DNA from 2 places in the Arthrobacter sp. E70 genome. Region 2 is predicted to be linked to the other one. Evidence: riboswitches for the same ligand, from Rfam matches in the RefSeq annotation. Region 2 holds a riboswitch; the other holds the start of a gene.

Region 1 (5,781 bases), on a different contig from region 2:
ACCCGGCTTAGGAGGCGGGTGCCGCCACGTCCGCGATGCCCACGAAACGCGTGCCCACGCCGTCGTACTCGCTGCGGACGAAGCCGGGGCGGAGGGACGGAACATCGGAGGGGGCATGATGCCCGCATACGACGTAGGTGAAGTCCGGCCACCACTTCTTGGGACGTGCTGCCTCCTCGTACCCGCACACGGCGCATTCGAGGTGCACCCATACCGGCCGCTTCCCCGTCCGGTTCGCCCGGGACTGCACCAGCCAGGGCGGGGGGTTGTCCAGGATGGTGCGGAGCTCCGCTTCCGTCATCCACTTGGGCAGGCCGTGGCGCTGCGCCATTTCGAGGGGAACATCCAGGGCGATTGCCGCGTCACGTCTGCTGATCATCAGTGTCCACGATACGCCGAACGGACCACATCGCCGTCCCGAAACTGGAGTCCGGGAGCCGACATCAGACTGTGCCCAGGACACAGCCGGGGTGCGGCGTGCCACTGGAAACCCACAGCGCCGACGCGATCTCGTCTGCGAGGTCGAAGTCACGGGCGCCAGCCGGCCCGCTGATCCGCACCACGAGGGCGCCGCCAAACGGCCGTCGCCCCATGACCTCGACGTCGGCGTCCAGGTCGATGTCCTCGGCGGCAAGGTAGCGCAGCAGTTCCGGGTTGTCGTCGCTGATGCGGGTGATCCTGCCGGTGTGGCCCTCGTCCAGTTCCGCCAGAAGGTGGGCGCGGGGCATCAGCACCTGCCCTTCCGCCGTGGGGATCGGGTCACCATGCGGATCCCGGCTGGGGTTTCCGAGCTTGGCCGCCACGCGTTCAATGAACGTATCCGAGACGGCGTGCTCCAGCAGTTCGGCCTCGTCGTGGACTTCGTCCCAGCTGTAGCCCAGCTGTTGGACGAGGTAGGTCTCGATCAGCCGGTGCCGGCGCACCATGGCCAGCGCCAGGCGGAGGCCGGGGGCGGTCAGGGTGACGGCGCTGTAGGGCTTGTGGTCCACCAGGCCCTGGTCCTTGAGTTTGCGGACCATTTCGGACACCGAGGAGTTGGCCACGCCCAGGCGCTGGGCCAACTGCGAGGACGTGATGGGCTTGTCCTGCCATTCGGTGAATGAGTAGATGACCTTGACGTAGTCCTCGATCGAGGAGGAGGGCGCACTGGTCTTCACACGTCCAAGCCTACCGGCTTCCGGCGTGCGGGTGCGGCCCGGCCGATGTCCAAGCGGATCCGGTCATGCCTTGACGGCCCGCCAGGCGAGGGTGAGGTACGGAAGTTCCAGTTCCTGATCAGCGGTGTGGCCGAGGTGTTCGTGCAGGTACCAGTCCAGGTTGGCCAGGACCTTGGCCCGCGTCGCCTCGCCGGCGCGCAAGTAGTAGCTGCGGGACTTGGTGAGTTCCATCAGGTCGGTGGTGGTCACGGTGTCCTGCCAATGCGTCACGTGCCCTTCGAGCCGGTGGAATTCAGGCCCCACCACGGGCTTGTGGCCCGGCCGGTACACGTCCCCGGCGTGCATGATCCTGGACAGGCGGTGCACCCAGGGCACGGACGTGTCCAGCTGGTTCCAGACCAGGCCGAGGGTTCCGTGCGGCCGCAGGACCCGGGCGAGCTCAGTGCTCGCGGCCAGGGGGTCGCACCAGTGCCAGGCCTGGGCCACGGTAACGACGTCGAAGCCCGCCCCGGGCAGGCCGGTCGCCTCGGCAGTCCCCGTCACAGCCGTGGCGGCAGGGCAGTGGGCCTTCAGCTGTGCGAGCATGTCCGCAGAGGGGTCGAGGGCCGTGACGTCCAGGCCCATCTCCAGCAGCAAGGCAGTGAACTTTCCGGTACCGGCGCCGACGTCCAGGACGTCGCGGGCGTGCTCGGGAACCAGCCACCGGGCCGATTCCAGGGGATAGCCGGGCCGGACCCGCTGGTAGTGCCTGCCGCCGTCCTGGAAGCTCTGCCCAAGCTCCTGCCGCCGCCCGTGATCGAGTTTGGGACCGCCCCGGACCACGCGTGGCCTCCTTCACCTGCTGCCGATGGATACCTTTTGAATTTACCGCATGGCGGCGCAGGCAAGCTGGTGCGGAAGGCGCAGGGCCAGGGCCCCGTGCTTAGCCCCCGGTCAGTCCTCCGTGCAGGGCGCGGCGCCGGCGGTGCCTGGCGTATTGGGCGCCCAGTGCGGGTAGGTGCGGAAGTCATTGGCCGGCACCCAGCGGCCTGCATCCACGACATAGTCCCAGCCCAGCCCGCTGCTGCGCAGGGTGCGGATGCCGTCGAGGAGCCGCTCCGCGTCCTCCAGCCTGGATCCGACGCCGAAGCTGGCGCGCAGGGAGCCGGACGGCAGCCCGAGCCGCTTCAGCAGCGGGTGCGCGCAGAAGCGGCCATCACGCAGTCCCACGCCGTGTTCGGCCGAGAGGTAGGCGGCCACCAGGCCGGCGTCATAACCCTCCACGGAGAAGTTGACGACGCCGATGGTGTCCGTTTCCGGGTTGGTGTCCTTGAAGATCTGGTGGACAGTGACACCCTCGATGTCCTGGAGGCCTTCCACCAGGAAGGACCGGATGGCGGACTCGTGCGCGTGCCAGCGGTCCTGGTCCAGCCCGGCAATGACCTGCGTGGCGCGGGCAAGGGTGGCGGCGCCGAGCACGTTCGGCGAGCCCCCCTCGTGGCGGGCCGGCCCTCTCGCCCAGCTGACGCCGTCGAGCCTCGCTTCCTTGACTGCACCGCCGCCGGCGAGGTGCGGGGTGCCGGCGTCAAGCCAGTCGGGGCGCCCCACCAGGACGCCGGAGCCGAAGGGCGCGTAGAGCTTGTGCCCGGAGAAGGCGAGGTAGTCGACGTCGTCCGCGCTGATGTCCACGCGGCGGTGTGGGGCGAGCTGGGCCGCGTCCACCACGATCCGTGCGCCGTGCTGGTGGGCCAGCGCGGCCAGTGCGCGGATGGGGAGGATCTCGCCGGTGACGTTGGAGGCGCCGGTGACTGCGAGCAGGCTGACGCCGCCCTGCTCCAGCTCGGCCCTGACTGCCTCGATGGTTCCCGCGATGGTGTCCGCGGCCACGATGCTGCGGTGCGGCACGCCCTGCCACGGCAGGAGGTTCGCGTGGTGCTCGATGTCCAGGTAAAGGACCTCGCCGGCAACGCGGCCGTCGGTGACGGGCAGGCAGCCAGCCAGCAGGTTGAGCGAATCCGTGGTGTTCCGGGTGAAAATGACCGAGTCGTCAGGGCGGCCGCCCACGAAGTCGCGGACGATGCTCCGCGCGTTCTCGTACACCGAGGTGCTGATCTGGGAGGCGTAGCCGGCCCCGCGGTGCACGCTCGCGTAATAGGGCAGGATCTCGTTCAGGTACGCGGAGACCAAGGACAGTGCCGGTGCGGATGCGCCGTAGTCGAGGTTGGCATAGCGGACATGTCCGCCGGTGATCAGGGGTGCCTGGATTTCAGCGCCGGTGACGGCAGCGAGCGGGTGGCCGGCGGCCTGGCGTGCGCTGAAGGCGGCCGATCCTTCGGCGATGGCAGTGCTGGGGGAGACGGTGGCAGTTGTCACAGAGACCTCACTTGTATCAGGACCCCGACATGACAGGAATCCGCGCTTGCCGCATCCGCTCCGGACCGGCCTGGTCGTCACCCGGGGCACCCCACCGCGAATGGAGGGTTGCCGGCCAGCAAACCGGGGTTTTGCGCTGGCACTCGTGACCTGCATAAAAGCGTAGAACATGGAACGGCCCGGACTGAAGCCGGGGCAATTGTTAAGGCGTTTGTTACGCCTGCCGAATAAAGAACGCCGGACGACTCCTTCAGGGGGCGTCCGGCGTCGCAATATTCGGCTCCAGAGGGGTACGGCGACCGTTACAGCAGATCGTCCAAATAGGGGTTCAGGCGGTGCAGAACCTCCGAGTGCAGGATCGAGTTGGTGGCCAGGGCGTTGCCGCCGAACGGGCCGTCCTCGCCTTCCAGGGACGTGAACCGGCCGCCCGCCTCCACGACAATGGGGACCAGAGCTGCCATGTCGTACAGGTTCAGCTCCGGTTCGCAGGCGATGTCCACCGAGCCTTCCGCCACCATGCAGTAGGACCAGAAGTCGCCATATGCGCGGGTCCGCCACACGTCCTCCGTCAGGGCAAGGAACTCGTCCAGGTTCCCGCGTTCCTTCCAGCCCGTCAGGCTGGAGTATGAAAGGGAGGCATCCGAAAGTTTCGATACGTTGGACACGCGGAGCCGCGTGGCGGCCGCGAGGGACCGGCCCATGTACGCCCCCATGCCCTTTGCTGCCCACCAGCGTTTGCCAAGGGCCGGGGCGCTGACCACGCCCACGACGGGTTCGCCCTCGTCCACCAGTGCAATCAGGGTGGCCCAGACCGGGACGCCGCGGACAAAGTTCTTGGTCCCGTCAATGGGGTCGATGATCCAGCGCCGCGAGCCGTGGCCGGTGCTGCCGAACTCCTCGCCCAGGACGGCATCGCGCGGGCGTGAACGGGACAGCTGGCCGCGGATGGCTTCCTCTGCGGCCTTGTCCGCGTCGGTGACCGGCGTCAGGTCCGGCTTGGTCTCGACGTGGAGGTCCAGGGCCTTGAAGCGGCTCATGGTCTGGTCATCCACGGAGTCGGCCAGGACATGGGCCAGGCGCAGGTCATCGTTGTAGCTCGAAGCGGGTTGGATCATGGTTCCAAACTACCGTCTGTCCCGGCCTCTGCCGGGACCTTCGGCTGCGTCAGTTGACGCTGCCGAGTTCCTTGGTTTCCTGCGCTTCCATTCTCGGATCCGTGCCGAGCAGTCGGCGCAGGGACGCGAGCCGGGCGGGACCAGTGGTACCTGCGTGCCCGTTGTTCACCCAGTCATCCAGGCCGCAGTCCACTGCCGATGCGGTGTGCTTGCACCCGCGTTCGCAGTTTTCGATCCCGGGGGAGAGGTCCGGAAAGGACCGGAGGATCCTGTCCGGATCCACATGCGCCAGGCCGAAGGAACGGATGCCGGGGGTGTCGATGATCCAGCTGCCGGGCGGGGCGTCAGCCAACCGCAGGGCCAGCGCGGACGATGACGTGTGCCGTCCACGCCCTGTCACGGCGTTGACGCCACCGGTGGCCCGCTCGGCACCTGTCAGTGCGTTCACCATGGTGGACTTGCCGACGCCGGAGTGGCCAAGCATCACGGTGACCTTGCCGTCGAGGTGGGCCCGCAGCGCCGCCACTGCAGTGCTGTCGAGACGGGCAGAAAGGCCATCGTCGGAGCGGGCGTCGATACCCGAGGCCTGCTCATCGGCGGTGCGGCTGATGATCACCGGGAAGTCCAGGTGCGTGTAGTTGGACAGCAGCTCAGCGGGATCCCGGACGTCGGCCTTGGTGACGAGCAGGATGGGCTCGATCCCGGCGTCGTAGGCCGCCACCAGCGCCCGGTCGATAAAGCCGGTGCGTGGCTCAGGGTTGGCGGCGGCCACCACGATGACCAGCTGGTCCGCGTTGGCCACCACCGCACGTTCCACGGGGTCTGTGTCGTCGGCGCTGCGGCGCAGGAGCGTGTGCCGGTCCTGGATCTTCACCAGCCGGGCGAGGGTGTCGGGGGCGCCGGAGACATCCCCCACGAGCGAGACGAAGTCGCCGGCAACTACCGGCGAGCGGCGAAGCTCACGGGCCCGCGCGGCGATCACCACGCGTTCGTTGTCCGAATCCTCGCCCACCACCGCGGTATACCTGCCGCGGTCCACGGTAATGATGCGTCCGGTGACGGCGTCGTCGTGGCTGGGCCGGTCTTTGGTGCGCGGACGGGAGCCCTTCTTGTTGGGCCGGATCCGGACGTCGGATTCGTCCCAGGAGTCAGTGCGC
Region 2 (5,781 bases):
TGATGCCGCCGGTAATAACGTGTGCGCCCGCGGCGGGAGACCACACCACCTCTCCGCCCTGGAAGTACTGCTTCGCGCCGCCACCCACGAGGCCGCCGATTTCGTCGGTTGTGGGGTAGCCGAGGCCGCTGGCCGGGCCGCCGGCGTTGTCCCACGTGGCGCCGATGCCGCCCTTGGTGATGTGGGAGCCTGTCGCGGCGTTCCAGGAGATCTTGCCGTACTGGAAGCCCTGCATGACGCCGCCGGGAATCGGTGCATACTCGTCGGTGGTGGGGTAGCCGAGGCCGCTGAGCGGGCCGCCGGCGTTGTCCCAGGTGGCGCCGATGCCGCCCTTGGTGATCCGGGACCCCGTGGCCGCGTTCCAGGAGATCTTTCCGAACTGGAAGTTCTGCATGACGCCACCGGCCATCGGTGAGTATTCGTCCGACGTCGGATAGCCAAGGTCGCCGTCCTGCGCGCCGCTGCCCTTCCACGTCGTGTTGATCCCGTTGACAACCGCGAAGGCAGCCGAGCCGGGCAGGTAAGCGATGATTCCGTGCTCGAACTCCTGGTACGAGCCGCCGAACCGCTGGTTCGTAACCTCATTGGCGATAGGAAGCCCCACGATCCCGGAGACTTCGGCGTACTTGTCCGCTATGGGACCCTGGACGGCGTACGTCCCGGTGTTCGCCGTCGGCGGCACTACATGCAGCAGGCGGTTGGGTGTTCCTGCACTGGCATTGGCGATCGTTCCGGTGACGGACGAGGAATTCAGGGCCGAGGCAACCTGGGAAGGGGTCAGTGACGGGTTCTTCGCCAGCAGGAGCGCTGCTGCGCCGGCCACGTGCGGGGTTGCCATGGACGTCCCGCTGAGTGAAGCGGTAGCGGTTGAGGAGGTGTACCAGGTGGACGTTATACCCACGCCCGGGGCGTACAAATCCACGCAATTGCCGAAGCTGGAGAAGCTTGCCTGCCGGTCCGAGGAATCGCTGGCAGCGACTGTGACGGCCGCCGGCAGGCGCGATGGGGAAGTGGTGCATGCATCGACGGCGCTGTTCCCGGCAGCAACAATCGCAGGAATGCCGTCACTGATGACCGCCTGCACCGCGGCGTCGAGGGTGTTGCTCGCCGGGCCGCCAATACTCAGGTTCACCACGGCCGGCGCTCCGTCGCGGTGGTTTGCAACGACCCAGTCGAGCCCTGCAATCACGTCCGAGTAGAGGCCGCTACCGTCGCAGGCGAGTGCCCGCACCGGAATGAGGGTGGCGGATTTTGCCATACCGTAAACCGAGCCCGCGATGGTCCCGGCCACGTGCGTACCGTGGCCGCTGCAGTCGCTTGTTCCGAGCCCGTCATTCTTCGCGGTCCACCCTTGCGCAACCCGGCCGCCGAAGTCGACGTGCGACGCGAGGATCCCGGTGTCCACCACGTAGACGCTGACGCCCTGCCCGGACGCCGGGGGCGTGTAGGTCCCGGAAAGCGGAAGTGCCATCTGGTCGGAACGGTCCAGTCCCCAGGGCGCATTCCGCTGTGTCTCCGAAACCGTGACGGCATAGTCGGGTTCCACGGCGATCGCCCGTCCGGAACGGATCATGGCGGCGGCCTGCGCGGCCGTCGCCTGGACGGCTGCGCCCTTCAGCACCGTTTCAAACGTACGGACGACGCCGATGCCCTGGGCGCGTAGGGACCGCACCTCGCCGGCAACGTCCGTCCCGGCCGCGAAACGCACGAGGTAGCGCCCGTTGTCGCTGGCTTCGGGTGCGGCAGGAGCCGCCGACGCCGCGGGCGGGGACACCAGCCCGCCTGCCACGGCAACGAGGCCAACAGCCAAGGATGGCAGGACGGTGCGGAGAGCCTGGCGGAACAACTGGGGCAACGGAATCCCGATCCTTTTGTGCGTTGGAGAACTGTGCTGTGGAACTTTCCCACAGCGAATCTATCCGACAGGCCGGGGACAACAGCCGAACCTCGGTGAATCCTGCGGGTTCCCTGTGGAACTTTGGCGAAACTTCCGTGGAGGCAAGGGAAAGACCACATCGGCGGGACGACGCGGGACCATGTTCGTCACAATCCTGTTCCCCACGGCCGCTCTGTTCCTACACTGGGCCCAGGTCATGAGTGCCAGCGCCAAGCCCCGGCTCGCTGGCCGGCAACCCTCCATCCGCGGTGGGGTGCCCCGGGTGAGGACCTGGTTGTCCGGCGCCGGCCGGACAGCAAGCGCGGCCCGAGGTGCTCCCAGCATGCCGGGCCCATGTCAAAGGAGCCTTGAATGTCCAACGGATGGTCCTTCGAAACCCGCCAGATCCACGCGGGGCAGGAAGCGGACAGCGCCACGGGTGCCCGTGCGCTTCCTATCTACCAAACCACGTCCTTCGTCTTTCCCACGGCAGAAAGCGCCGCCAACCGCTTCGCCCTGGCCGAACTGGCGCCCATCTACACCAGGATCGGCAACCCCACCCAGGATGCCGTGGAGCAGCGGATCGCCAGCCTCGAGGGCGGCCTCGCCGCGCTGCTGCTGAGCTCCGGGCAGGCGGCCGAGACCTTCGCCGTCCTGAACATCGCCGAGGCCGGCGACCACATCGTGGCCAGCCCCAGCCTTTACGGCGGCACCTACAACCTGTTCGCCCACACTCTCAAGAAGTTCGGCATCTCCGTTACGTTCGTGGAAGATCCGGACAACCTGGACCAGTGGCGTGATGCCGTGCAGCCGAACACCAAGCTCTTTTTTGGCGAGGTGGTGTCCAACCCCCGCCAGGACGTCCTGGACATCGAAGGCATCTCCGGCGTCGCCCACCAGGCTGGCGTGCCCCTCATTGTGGACAACACCCTGTCCACCCCGTACCTCATCCGTCCCCTGGAGTGGGGAGCAGACATCGTGATCCACTCTGCGACGAAATACCTGGGCGGCCACGGATCGGCCATCGCCGGCGTCATCGTCGATTCCGGCAAGTTCGACTTCAGCAAGGATCCGGAACGGTTCCCCGGCTTCAACACCCCGGACCCCACGTACAACGGCCTCGTCTATGCCCGCGACCTGGGGGAGGGCGGCGCGCTCGGGGCCAACCTTTCCTACATCCTCAAGGCCCGTGTCCAGCTGCTGCGCGACCTTGGATCGGCAGTCTCGCCCTTCAACGCCTTCCTGATTTCCCAGGGCCTGGAAACGCTGAGCCTGCGCGTGGAACGCCACGTGGCCAACGCCACCGAAGTGGCGCGCTGGCTGGAAGGAAGGGACGACGTCGAATCCGTCGCCTACGCGGGGCTGCCCTCAAGCCCCTGGTACGAACGTGGCCGGAAGTACGGTCCCAAGGGGACAGGCGCCGTCGTCGCCTTCAATCTGGCCGGCGGCGCGGAAGCGGGCAAGCGCTTCGTGGACGCCCTGGAACTGCACTCCCACGTGGCCAACATCGGTGACGTCCGCTCGCTCGTCATCCACCCGGCGTCGACCACCCACAGCCAGCTCTCGCCGGAACAGCAGGCGGTTGCCGGTGTGACTCCGGGGCTGGTCCGCCTCTCCGTGGGCCTGGAGCACATCGATGACATCCTTGCCGACCTCGAAGCGGGCTTCCGGGCAGCCAAGGGCGCAGCAGAGGCCTAGCGCACAACGCAAAAACATGCACCGGCAAGCCGGGGAAGTCACAACCAGTCACACTCTTGGTCCGGAGCGGGGTGTATTTCGTACACTCGAACCAGGTCATGAGTGCCAGTGACAGCCCCGGCTTGCTGGCCGGCAACCCTCCTTCCGCGGTGGGGTGCCCCGGGTGAAGACCTGGCCTGCCGGTCAGACGACGGCGGGCAAGCGCGTAGAAGAGGTCCTGCCATGACGGTTACCGTCGCCCGTACCACCATCCCCGAACACGGAATTGTCCGCTACGCCTCCATTGGAGGACTGGAACTGGAAGCCGGGGGCTACCTGCCCGACGTTACGCTGGCCTACGAAACCTGGGGAACACTGAACGCCGACGGCAGCAACGCGGTCCTGATCGAACACGCCCTCACCGGCAGCACCCACGTGACCCGCGGCGACACCGACGAGGAAGGCTGGTGGGAGCAGCTGGCCGGGCCCGGCGCACCGGTTGATACGGACAAGTTCTTCGTGGTGTCCATCAACATCGTGGGCGGCTGCTACGGCTCCACCGGACCATCCTCACCTGCCCCCGACGGACGTCCCTGGGGTTCTCGCTTCCCGCTGGTGACCCTCCGGGACAGCACTGTGGCGGAGGCCCGGCTGGCGGACCTGCTGGGAATCAGCAGCTGGTATGCGGTCCTTGGCGGTTCCATGGGCGGTGCCCGCGCCCTGGAGTGGGCCGTGACCTACCCCGAGCGTGTGCAGCGCTGCGCAGTGATCTCCGTCGGCGCAGCCAGCACGGCCGAACAAATCGCGTTCGCCCAGGCCCAGACCCTCGCCATCCGGCAGGACCCGAACTTCAACGGCGGCGACTACTACGGCGGTCCCTGTCCGGAAGACGGGCTGGCGCTGGCGAGGCGCATCGCCCACATCACCTACCGGTCAGCGGCGGAACTGGAAGGCCGGTTCGGCCGTGCTGCCCAGGCGGCCGAGTCGCCGCTGCAGGGTGAGGTCCTCGCTGCACGGGGCCGCTACCAGGTGGAAAGCTACCTGGACCACCAGGGCAACAAGCTCGTCCGGCGCTTCGATGCCAACAGCTACATTGCGCTGACCGAGGCGCTGATGAGCCACGATGTCTGCCGGGGCCGCGGGACCCTGGCCGAGACGCTGGCCGCCGCCAGCGCCCGCTTCTTCGTGGCCGCCGTGGACTCGGACCGGCTCTACTTCCCGTCCCAATCAAGGGAACTTGCACAGGCACTTCCGGGGGACGTTGACGTCCACGTCATCCAGGCCCCGATCGGGCACGACGGGTTCCTGACCGAAATCGGGCAGCTCGGACACCAGCTGCGGACCACTTTCCTCGTCTAGCGCAGCCCCCGTTTCCCCGCCGCATGTGCAATTATGCAGAGGCCTTCTGCACTAATCGGCGTTGAGGTTGCACCGCAGGCAGACCATACTCGAAAAATCCGGCATTCGTGGTGTGCATCACACCCGGCTGCCTTCGACTGGTCCCAGTGGTGTCGACGACGACGCCGAAGGAGTTCGCATGAGTACGGAAAGCTCCGCCGCAAGGCGCACAGAGGAAACCGATGTCAAGGCCTCAGGCCTGAGGAAAGTGGTAACGGCGTCCATGGCCGGAACGGTCGTGGAATGGTACGAGTTCTTCCTCTACGCCTCCGCCGCCACGCTGGTCTTCGGGAAGGCCTTCTTCCCCAACGCCGGCACGGAACTGGACGGCATTATCGCTGCCTTCCTCACCTACGCCGTGGGCTTCGTGGCCCGCCCCATCGGCGGCATCGTCTTTGGCCATTTCGGCGACAAGTTCGGCCGGAAGCAGCTGCTGCAGCTGAGCATCATCCTGGTGGGTGTTTCCACGTTCCTGATGGGCTGCCTGCCCACGTTCGCGCAGATCGGCTACTGGGCGCCCGCGCTGCTGGTGTTCCTCCGGTTCGCCCAGGGCTTCGCCGTCGGTGGTGAATGGGGCGGCGCCGTCCTCCTCGTCGCAGAGCACAGCCCCAGCAAGTCCCGCGGTTTCTGGGCCAGCTGGCCGCAGTCCGCCGTGCCGCTGGGCAACCTGCTCGCCACCGCCGTGCTGTTCATCCTGTCCTCCACCCTGACCCAGGACGCCTTCCTCGGGTGGGGCTGGCGCGTGGCGTTCTGGCTGTCGGCGGTTATCGTCCTGATCGGCTACTACATCCGCACCAAGGTCAACGACGCCCCCATCTTCCTGGAGGCCC

The links. A riboswitch is a leader RNA that binds a small molecule or an ion and turns the genes downstream of it on or off. The one in region 2 is predicted to bind S-adenosylmethionine.
Region 1: another riboswitch for S-adenosylmethionine. It lies ahead of AC3IMC_RS04710 (aminotransferase class V-fold PLP-dependent enzyme); the one in region 2 lies ahead of metX (homoserine O-acetyltransferase MetX).

The regions. Positions count from the first base shown of each region.
Region 1 covers NZ_JBYQFR010000003.1:180,474-186,254, forward strand. Annotated here, with positions in the region: gene AC3IMC_RS04695 (hypothetical protein) at 8-379, opposite strand; gene AC3IMC_RS04700 (metal-dependent transcriptional regulator) at 444-1,157, opposite strand; gene AC3IMC_RS04705 (class I SAM-dependent methyltransferase) at 1,221-1,979, opposite strand; gene AC3IMC_RS04710 (aminotransferase class V-fold PLP-dependent enzyme) at 2,091-3,509, opposite strand; SAM riboswitch class IV at 3,547-3,660, opposite strand; gene hisN (histidinol-phosphatase) at 3,812-4,624, opposite strand; gene rsgA (ribosome small subunit-dependent GTPase A) at 4,674-5,781, opposite strand, start outside; gene aroA (3-phosphoshikimate 1-carboxyvinyltransferase) at 5,773-5,781, opposite strand, start outside.
Region 2 covers NZ_JBYQFR010000006.1:160,858-166,638, reverse strand. Annotated here, with positions in the region: gene AC3IMC_RS09665 (S8 family serine peptidase) at 1-1,855, opposite strand, end outside; SAM riboswitch class IV at 2,090-2,205, shown strand; gene AC3IMC_RS09660 (bifunctional o-acetylhomoserine/o-acetylserine sulfhydrylase) at 2,249-3,574, shown strand; SAM riboswitch class IV at 3,669-3,784, shown strand; gene metX (homoserine O-acetyltransferase MetX) at 3,797-4,912, shown strand; gene AC3IMC_RS09650 (MFS transporter) at 5,091-5,781, shown strand, end outside.